DNA from 3 places in the Streptomyces sp. NPDC039609 genome. Region 2 is predicted to be linked to each of the others. Evidence: predicted binding sites of a transcription regulator. Region 2 holds the regulator's gene; each other region holds the start of a gene.
The links. Region 2 encodes HrcA, which represses chaperone genes, less so after heat shock. Its sites were predicted from a motif close to TTNGCACTCNGNNNNNCNGAGTGCNAA; they were not measured.
Positions count from the first base shown of each region.

Region 1: the regulator HrcA is predicted to act here: its motif matches at 1,554-1,580, upstream of groES (co-chaperone GroES).
Region 3: the regulator HrcA is predicted to act here: its motif matches at 927-953, upstream of groL (chaperonin GroEL).

Region 1 covers NZ_JBVIUJ010000005.1:290,964-294,237, reverse strand. Annotated here, with positions in the region: gene ACZ561_RS16580 (polysaccharide deacetylase family protein) at 1-774, shown strand, start outside; gene ACZ561_RS16575 (DUF6234 family protein) at 987-1,475, opposite strand; gene groES (co-chaperone GroES) at 1,727-2,035, shown strand; gene groL (chaperonin GroEL) at 2,152-3,274, shown strand, end outside.
Region 2 covers NZ_JBVIUJ010000002.1:551,842-555,115, forward strand. Annotated here, with positions in the region: gene ACZ561_RS07870 (DUF3097 domain-containing protein) at 1-255, opposite strand, end outside; gene ACZ561_RS07875 (MBL fold metallo-hydrolase) at 266-994, opposite strand; gene hrcA (heat-inducible transcriptional repressor HrcA) at 1,145-2,164, shown strand; gene dnaJ (molecular chaperone DnaJ) at 2,165-3,274, shown strand, end outside.
Region 3 covers NZ_JBVIUJ010000013.1:137,603-140,876, forward strand. Annotated here, with positions in the region: gene ACZ561_RS32285 (MoaD/ThiS family protein) at 1-132, shown strand, start outside; gene ACZ561_RS32290 (cold-shock protein) at 579-782, shown strand; gene groL (chaperonin GroEL) at 1,118-2,746, shown strand; gene ACZ561_RS32300 (SRPBCC family protein) at 2,916-3,274, shown strand, end outside.

The sequences.
Region 1 (3,274 bases), on a different contig from region 2:
CCGCAGGAGCAGGGTGCCGCCGGCGCTCTCGACGCGTACGTCGAGAAGGTCCGCAAGCAGCGGGCCGCCCGCGTGCTCGCCGCCAAGAAGTGGGGCCTCGACCGGCCCCCGCTGGACGCCCCGGCCCCGCCCAAGGTGAAGCCGAAGATCACCACTCGCAAGGGCTTCGAGACCGACGGTGAGGGGTTGCCGCCCGTCTTCACCACCGTGCCGACCAAGGAGAAGATCGTCTTCCTGACGATCGACGACGGCGCGGAGAAGGACCCCGAACTGCTGCGGATGATGAGCGAGCTGCAGATCCCGTACAGCGCCTTCCTCAGCGACTACGTCGTCAAGGACGACTACGGCTACTTCGAGAAGATGCAGGCCGCCGGCGTCTCCCTGCACAACCACACCCTCAACCACCGCTACCTGCCCGGGCTTTCGTACGCCAAGCAGAAGCGGGAGATCTGCGGGATGCAGGACGTCATCGAGGACCGGTACGGAAAGCGGCCGCCGCTCTTCCGTCCGCCGTACGGCAATTACAACGAGGACACCCTGCGCGCGGCCAAGACGTGCGGGGTCAAGGCGGTCCCGCTCTGGGCCTCCGAGGCGTTCCCCGACCGGATGGAGTGGCGCGAATGGGACCGGGACCTGCACCCCGGCGACATCGTGCTCACGCACTTCCGGGGCAAGGAGGACTGGAAGGGTTCCATGGCCGACATGATCCGGCGCGTGATGAAGACGATCACGGCCAAGGGGTACGCGGTCGCGAAGCTCGAGGACTACGTGTGACCGGGGCGCGCCGGCTCGCGACCGGCCTCGCGCTCACCGGCGCGCTCCTGGGCGTGACGGGGTGTGCCTCGTCGGTGGACCCGATCGAACGTCTGGGACGGAAGGCGGCGGAGCGGGTGGGCGACCGGAAGGGCGAGGGGCTGGCCGGTCGTCCGGAAGCCGGGGTCTGTGGCGCCGGTGAGGCCGCAGCGGACGCGCGACGGTCGGGTTCCTCAGCCGTGCCTGACGGAAGCGCTCTGCCCGGCACCGCCTGTCGGCGGCAGCGGTGAGGTAGCCGACGCCGGTGTGTCCGCGGCCTCGGGATGTGCCGTCGTCCACATCGGCGGGAGCGGTGAGGTAGCCGACGCCGGTGTGTCCGCGGCCTCGGGATGTGCCGTCGTCCACTCCTCCGCCGCGATGAGCAGGGTGACGAGGCAGAGCAGCCCCGCCGCGAGGAACTGGCCTCCGGCCGTCCAGGCCCAGCCGCCACGCAGCATCGCCCACGCGATCAGGAGTACGGCGCCGGTGATCACGCCGAAGGTGATCACCGGCGTCCAGTCCATCGGGGGTGGCGCCGAGCTCTGTGGACCGGGCGGGCCGCTCCAGCCCCGCAGGGCCAGGAAGAGGGCGGCGCAGAGGGAGATCACGCCGTCCAGGACCAGGAGCAGCAGTCCGCACGTGACGTCGGCGCCGGTGCGCACCGGCGGGCTGGAGGTGTCCATGCCCGCACACTCGTACGGAACCATCGGCTCCGTAGTGCCGTTGCCCGTACCGAGACCGAATCGCCACACCGCACTGCATTGGCACTCCGCTTGACCGAGTGCTAATCGCAGTCATAGTCTCGGCTCTGGCACTCCCCATTGGAGAGTGCCAACACAGCGACGGGCAGGTCCGGCACCCGCGACGACGGATCCACCTGGTCGCCACCTCAGACAGTTAGCCCCGTGAGATCTCCGAAGGGGGAGGTCGGATCGTGACGACCACCAGCTCCAAGGTTGCCATCAAGCCGCTCGAGGACCGCATTGTGGTCCAGCCGCTCGACGCCGAGCAGACCACCGCCTCTGGCCTGGTCATCCCGGACACCGCGAAGGAGAAGCCCCAGGAGGGCGTCGTCCTCGCGGTGGGCCCGGGTCGCTTCGAGAACGGCGAGCGCCTGCCGCTCGACGTGAAGACCGGCGACATCGTGCTGTACAGCAAGTACGGCGGCACCGAGGTGAAGTACAACGGCGAGGAGTACCTCGTCCTCTCGGCTCGCGACGTGCTCGCGATCGTCGAGAAGTAATTCACCGAAGTATCGAACCCGATGCTTGAGCTGCGCCCCTGACCCCGCACCGGGCGTCCGGGGCGCAGTTCGTTTCACCAGTTGCACACGAATTCCGAGAGGGCTGAATCGCTCCCATGGCGAAGATCCTGAAGTTCGACGAGGACGCCCGTCGCGCCCTTGAGCGCGGCGTCAACAAGCTTGCCGACACGGTGAAGGTGACGATCGGCCCCAAGGGCCGCAACGTCGTCATCGACAAGAAGTTCGGCGCTCCCACCATCACCAACGACGGTGTCACGATCGCCCGCGAGGTCGAGATCGAGGACCCGTACGAGAACCTCGGTGCCCAGCTGGTGAAGGAGGTGGCGACCAAGACCAACGACATCGCGGGTGACGGCACCACAACCGCCACCGTGCTCGCCCAGGCGCTCGTCCGCGAGGGTCTGCGCAACGTCGCCGCCGGTGCCTCCCCGGCCGCCCTGAAGAAGGGCATCGACGCCGCGGTCAAGGCCGTCTCCGACGAGCTTCTCGCGACCGCCCGTCCGATCGAGGACAAGTCCGACATCGCCGCCGTGGCCGCGCTCTCCGCGCAGGACCAGCAGGTCGGCGAGCTCATCGCCGAGGCGATGGACAAGGTCGGCAAGGACGGTGTCATCACCGTCGAGGAGTCCAACACCTTCGGCCTGGAGCTCGACTTCACCGAGGGCATGGCCTTCGACAAGGGCTACCTGTCCCCGTACATGGTGACCGACCAGGAGCGTATGGAGGCCGTCCTCGACGACCCGTACATCCTGATCCACCAGGGCAAGATCTCCTCGATCCAGGACCTCCTGCCGCTCCTCGAGAAGGTCATCCAGGCCGGCTCCTCCAAGCCGCTGCTGATCATCGCCGAGGACGTCGAGGGCGAGGCCCTGTCGACCCTGGTCGTCAACAAGATCCGTGGCACCTTCAACGCCGTGGCCGTCAAGGCCCCCGGCTTCGGCGACCGCCGCAAGGCGATGCTCGGCGACATGGCCACCCTCACGGGTGCCACCGTCATCGCCGAGGAGGTCGGCCTCAAGCTCGACCAGGCCGGTCTGGACGTGCTGGGCACCGCCCGCCGCGTGACCATCACCAAGGACGACACCACCATCGTCGACGGTGGCGGCAACCACGAGGACATCACCGGCCGCGTCAACCAGATCAAGGCCGAGATCGAGTCCACCGACTCCGACTGGGACCGCGAGAAGCTCCAGGAGCGCCTCGCGAAGCTGGCCGGCG
Region 2 (3,274 bases):
GCGCGCCGGAGCGGCTGAAGGGCGGGTCAGCGTCACCACCCTGCCCTCCAGAAGGAAGCCCCGCGGCTCCATCGGGAAGACCCGGTGCTTGCCGAACCGGTCCTCCAGGGTCACCGTGCCCGCCTCACAGCGGATCACCGCCCCACAGAAGCCCGTCGAGACCTCCTCGACGACGAGGTCCGGTTCTGCCGGTACTTCCGGCACGGGCGCGGAACGCTTCCAAGGGGGCGTCAGGTCCGGGTTGTAGCTGCGCATTTGGGCGACGTTATGCGACGGAGAAGCGTCGTGCCAGCTCATCCCGCTGGCGCCGCACGAACGCAGCGTCCACCACCGCCCCGTGCCCCGGCACGTACACCGCGGCCTCCCCGCCCAGCGCGAGCAGCCGGTCCAGGGCCGCCGGCCAGCGGGAGCCGATCGCGTCCCGGCCCGCCTGCGGCTCGCCCGACTCCTCGACCAGGTCGCCGCAGAAGACGACCTCCGCCCCGTTCGTGTCGGGGACCAGGAGCGCCAGGTCGTGGCCCGAGTGACCGGGCCCGACATTGGCCAGCAGCACCTGCCGACCGCCCAGGTCCAGCGTCCACTCGCCCGACACCGTGTGGCGCGGGAGGACGAGGACGTCCACGGCCTCCGTCGCCGCCGGCTCCTCGACCCCGTGACGCACCGCGGACACCCGCAGCGACTCCCGCTCCCGCAGCAGCAGCTCGTCCAGGCCGACCGCCCCGTACACCTCCGCCCCCGCGAAGACCGCCGTGCCCAGCACATGATCGAAGTGGGGGTGGCTCAGTGCGATGTGCGTCACTCTCCTGCCGCCCGTGAGGGCCTCCACCTGAGCCCGCAGCTCGGCCCCCTCCCGGAGCGTGGAGCCCGTGTCGTACAGCAGCACGGCCTTCTCGCCGAGCACCAGGCCCACCGTGGCGTCCCAGACGGGCAGCCGCCGCCTGCCCACCCCGTCCCCGAGCCGTTCCCAGCCGTACTCTTCCCAATCGACATCCATACGGCGACGCTATCCGCTACGACCCGGCGACCCGGCCTCCTTGCCAGGAGCGATGCCCGCCGCCGTACACTGGCCAGGGGATTCCTGGCACTCGAGCAGGGCGAGTGCCAAAAGCGGAGCAAACCGATACGACAGCTGGAGGTGTGCGCGATGCTCAGCGAACGCAGACTCGAGGTGCTGCGCGCCATCGTCCAGGACTATGTCGGGACGGAGGAGCCGGTCGGCTCCAAGGCGCTCACGGAGCGCCACAAGCTCGGCGTCTCGCCCGCCACCGTGCGCAACGACATGGCCGTCCTGGAGGACGAGGGCTACATCGCCCAGCCTCACACCAGTGCCGGACGCATCCCGACCGACAAGGGCTACCGCCTCTTCGTCGACAAGCTCGCCGGCGTGAAGCCGCTGTCGACGCCAGAGCGGCGCGCCATCCACAACTTCCTCGACGGCGCGGTCGACCTCGACGACGTCGTCGGACGCACGGTCCGGCTCCTCGCGCAGCTGACGCGCCAGGTCGCCGTCGTGCAGTACCCGTCGCTGACCCGTTCGACGGTCCGGCACGTGGAGCTGCTCTCGCTCGCCCCTGCCCGACTGATGCTCGTGCTGATCACGGACACCGGCCGGGTCGAGCAGCGGATGATCGACTGCCCCGCGCCGTTCGGCGAGACCTCGCTCGCGGACCTGCGGGCCCGGCTCAACAGCCGGGTCGTCGGCCGCCGTTTCGCGGACGTGCCGCAGCTGGTGCAGGATCTTCCGGAGTCGTTCGAGGAGACGGAGGACCGCGGCACGGTGTCGGCGGTGCTCGCGACCCTCCTCGAAACCCTGGTGGAGGAGCACGAGGAGCGGCTGATGATCGGCGGCACCGCCAATCTCACCCGCTTCGGCCATGACTTCCCCCTCACGATCAGGCCTGTGCTCGAGGCGCTGGAGGAGCAGGTCGTGCTCCTCAAGCTGCTCGGCGAGGCCAAGGACTCGGGCATGACCGTACGGATCGGGCACGAGAACGCCCATCAGGGGCTCACCTCCACGTCCGTCGTCGCGGTCGGCTACGGTTCGGGCGACGAGGCAGTCGCCAAACTCGGCGTGGTCGGACCGACCCGCATGGACTACCCCGGAACGATGGGAGCGGTACGCGCAGTGGCACGTTACGTCGGACAGATCCTGGCGGAGTCGTAAGTGGCCACGGACTACTACGCCGTACTCGGCGTACGCCGCGACGCGTCCCAGGACGAGATCAAGAAGGCATTCCGGCGGCTCGCGCGCGAGCTGCACCCGGATGTGAATCCCGATCCGAAGACGCAGGAGCGCTTCAAGGAGATCAACGCCGCCTACGAGGTGTTGTCGGACCCGCAGAAGAAGCAGGTCTACGACCTCGGCGGTGACCCGCTGTCCGCGTCCGGCGGCGGTGGGGCCGGTGGCTTCGGCCAGGGCGGCTTCGGGAACTTCTCGGACATCATGGACGCGTTCTTCGGGACGGCGTCGCAGCGCGGGCCACGCTCGCGCACGCGCCGCGGCCAGGACGCCATGATCCGGCTGGAGATCGACCTCAACGAGGCCGCCTTCGGCACGACCAAGGACATCCAGGTCGACACGGCCGTCGTCTGTACGACGTGTTCCGGTGAGGGCGCCGCGCCCGGCACCTCCGCCCAGACCTGTGACATGTGTCGCGGTCGCGGCGAGGTCTCGCAGGTGACGCGGTCCTTCCTGGGCCAGGTCATGACCTCCCGCCCCTGCCCCCAGTGCCAGGGCTTCGGCACCGTCGTCCCGACCCCGTGCCCCGAGTGCGCGGGCGACGGGCGGGTCCGCTCGCGCCGGACGCTGACCGTGAAGATCCCGGCCGGTGTCGACAACGGCACGCGCATCCAGCTCGCGGGCGAGGGCGAGGTCGGTCCGGGCGGCGGTCCGGCCGGTGACCTGTATGTCGAGATCCACGAGATCCCGCACGAGGTCTTCCAGCGTCGGGGCGACGACCTGCACTGCACGGTCACCATCCCGATGACGGCGGGCGCGCTCGGTACGAAGGTGCCGCTGCAGACGCTCGACGGCCTCGAGGAGGTCGACATCCGCCCGGGCACACAGTCCGGCCAGTCGATCCCGCTGCACGGGCGCGGCATCACGCACCTGCGCGGTGGCGGTCGCGGCGACCTGATCGTGCACGTCGAGGTGCTGACGCCGTCGAAGCTCGACCCCGAGCAGGAACGGCTGCTGCGCGAACTGGCGAAGCTGCGTGGCGAGGAGCGGCCCACGGGTCAGTTCCAGCCGGGGCAGCAGGGTCTGTTCTCGCGG
Region 3 (3,274 bases), on a different contig from region 2:
CAGGGCAAGCTGCGCCGCTTCGTGAACGTGTACGTCAACGACGACGACGTCCGTTTCGAGCAGGGCCTGGAGACGGCGACGCCGGACGGCGCCGGCGTCTCGATCATCCCGGCGGTCGCCGGCGGCTGCTGAGCCCCGGGGCGACCGTACAAAGGCCTTTGAGTCACCCACGGTCACCTGAGTTACCCACGGTCACTTGAATTGCCCCCTCCGCCGGAGAAGCGGAGGGGGTAATTCTGCATGGTTGAACGGGGTAGAGTTGGGGAAGTCCCCCTGACTTCCCTTCGCTGCTTGTGCCAGACGCATATGAGAATGCGCCCGCACCCGACAAGAAGCAGCCAAAGTGTTCGAGTGTTGTGTACCTTCTGCGCACTTTGACGGGCCCGACTTGCCCCGGGATTCAGTGAATTCTCCTTAATTCTCCTTTCCGTCGCGCCCAGATTTCTCGTCCGATTGACCTGTTGCAGAGGGCAGTTGGACAGATACATTCAGCCGCGGTCGACGCGTTCCGGCGCAGGGTCTGACCCGGGTCCGCGAAGTGCGGTCCCGCGCAAGGGCCAGTAATAGGGGAGTTAGGCATGGCTCAGGGCACCGTCAAGTGGTTCAACGCGGAGAAGGGCTACGGCTTCATCGCGGTCGACGGTGGTGCGGATGTATTCGTCCACTACAGCGCGATCCAGATGGACGGTTACCGCACCCTTGAAGAAGGTCAGCGGGTCGAGTTCGAGATCTCGCAGGGCCAGAAGGGTCCGCAGGCGGACATGGTCAAGCTCGCCGTCTGAGCACGGCGCGATCGGCCACCACGTACGCACTCACGCGTTCTCTACGTCGAGGGGTCCGCATCCTGACCAGGATGCGGACCCCTCGCGCGTGTGCGGGAGGGGAGGGGACGTGCGCCCGGGCCGTCTCTCGATCTGTGGGAGTCGCTTGCACTCGCATGGGCCGAGTGCTAATCATTGGCGTTAGCACTCTGAAGGTGAGAGTGCTTACGAGGATCGGGCAGACGAGGTCCGCGGCCAGGTGGGGCAAGGAACCGCCGGGTACGCAGGCCGTCCGTCGCGGGCGTCGGCGCGGTCCTGGAGCGTTATCCACCCCATGTCCGGGAGGACCACTTCACATGGCCAAGATCATCGCGTTCGACGAGGAGGCACGGCGCGGTCTCGAGCGCGGGATGAACCAGCTCGCCGACGCCGTAAAGGTCACCCTTGGCCCCAAGGGCCGGAACGTCGTCCTCGAGAAGAAGTGGGGCGCCCCCACGATCACCAACGATGGTGTTTCCATCGCCAAGGAGATCGAGCTCGAGGACCCGTACGAGAAGATCGGCGCCGAGCTGGTCAAGGAAGTCGCCAAGAAGACGGACGACGTCGCCGGTGACGGTACGACCACCGCGACCGTCCTCGCCCAGGCGCTCGTCCGCGAGGGCCTGCGCAACGTGGCGGCCGGCGCCAACCCGATGGCCCTCAAGCGCGGCATCGAGAAGGCCGTCGAGGCCGTCTCGGGCGCCCTGCTCGAGCAGGCGAAGGATGTCGAGACCAAGGAGCAGATCGCTTCCACGGCCTCCATCTCCGCCGCCGACACCCAGATCGGCGAGCTCATCGCCGAGGCGATGGACAAGGTCGGCAAGGAAGGCGTCATCACCGTCGAGGAGTCCCAGACCTTCGGTCTGGAGCTGGAGCTCACCGAGGGTATGCGCTTCGACAAGGGCTACATCTCGGCGTACTTCGCCACCGACATGGAGCGTATGGAGGCGTCCCTGGACGACCCGTACATCCTGATCGTCAACTCCAAGATCTCCTCCGTGAAGGACCTGCTCCCGCTCCTGGAGAAGGTCATGCAGTCGGGCAAGCCCCTGCTGATCATCGCCGAGGACGTCGAGGGCGAGGCCCTGTCGACCCTGGTCGTCAACAAGATCCGCGGCACCTTCAAGTCCGTCGCGGTCAAGGCTCCGGGCTTCGGCGACCGCCGCAAGGCCATGCTGAACGACATCGCCATCCTCACGGGCGGCACGGTCATCTCCGAGGAGGTCGGTCTCAAGCTCGAGAACGCCGGCCTGGACCTGCTGGGCCGCGCCCGCAAGGTCGTCATCACCAAGGACGAGACCACGATCGTCGACGGCTCCGGCGAGAGCGACCAGGTTGCCGGTCGCGTCAACCAGATCCGTGCCGAGATCGAGAACTCGGACAGCGACTACGACCGCGAGAAGCTGCAGGAGCGCCTGGCGAAGCTCGCCGGCGGTGTTGCGGTCATCAAGGCCGGTGCCGCGACCGAGGTCGAGCTCAAGGAGCGCAAGCACCGCATCGAGGACGCCGTTCGCAACGCGAAGGCGGCCGTCGAGGAGGGCATCGTCGCCGGTGGTGGCGTGGCCCTGCTCCAGGCGTCGAACGTCTTCGAGAAGCTCGAGGCCGACCTCACGGGTGACGAGGCCACGGGCGCGAACATCGTGAAGCTGGCCCTCGAGGCCCCGCTGAAGCAGATCGCCGTCAACGCCGGCCTCGAGGGTGGCGTCGTGGCGGAGAAGGTCCGCAACCTGCCCGTCGGCCACGGCCTGAACGCCGCGACCAACGAGTACGTGGACCTCATCGCCGAGGGCATCATCGACCCGGCGAAGGTGACGCGCTCTGCCCTGCAGAACGCGGCCTCCATCGCCGCGCTGTTCCTCACCACCGAGGCCGTCATCGCCGACAAGCCCGAGAAGGCCGGTGCGGCCGCTCCGGGCGGCATGCCGGGCGGTGACATGGACTTCTGATCCTTCCGGATCGGTAGTTCCTCGCTGTACGCGACCGAGGGCGGTACTCCTTGCCGGGGTACCGCCCTCGGGCTGTCTGCGGGTGCCGCCCTCGGGCGTTCGGGGTGATGCTGGTGGGAGGACCCTGACGGATCCCGCACGGCCGGATCCCCCACGGCGGGAGCGTTCCATGATCACGCTGCTGACGACACCCACCGACCGCGAGCTGGTCATCACCCGAACCTTCGAGGCCCCGCCCGCCCGCGTCTGGGAGGCGTGGACGACGTCCGAGCACGTCCGCCAGTGGTACGGGATCGCCGCGCTGACCACGACGGTCGTCGACGTCGACCTCCGGGTCGGCGGAGCCTGGCGCTGGGGACAGCGGGCGCCGGACGGACAGGAGATCGTCTTCTTCGGAACGTACGAGGAGATCGTCCCGAACGAGCGCCTCGTCTACACGGAGAACTTCGAGCTCATGCCCGGCCCGCCCGTGCACGTGACCCTCACCTTCGACGACACCCCGGATGGTGGCACGGCCCTCACGAGCAC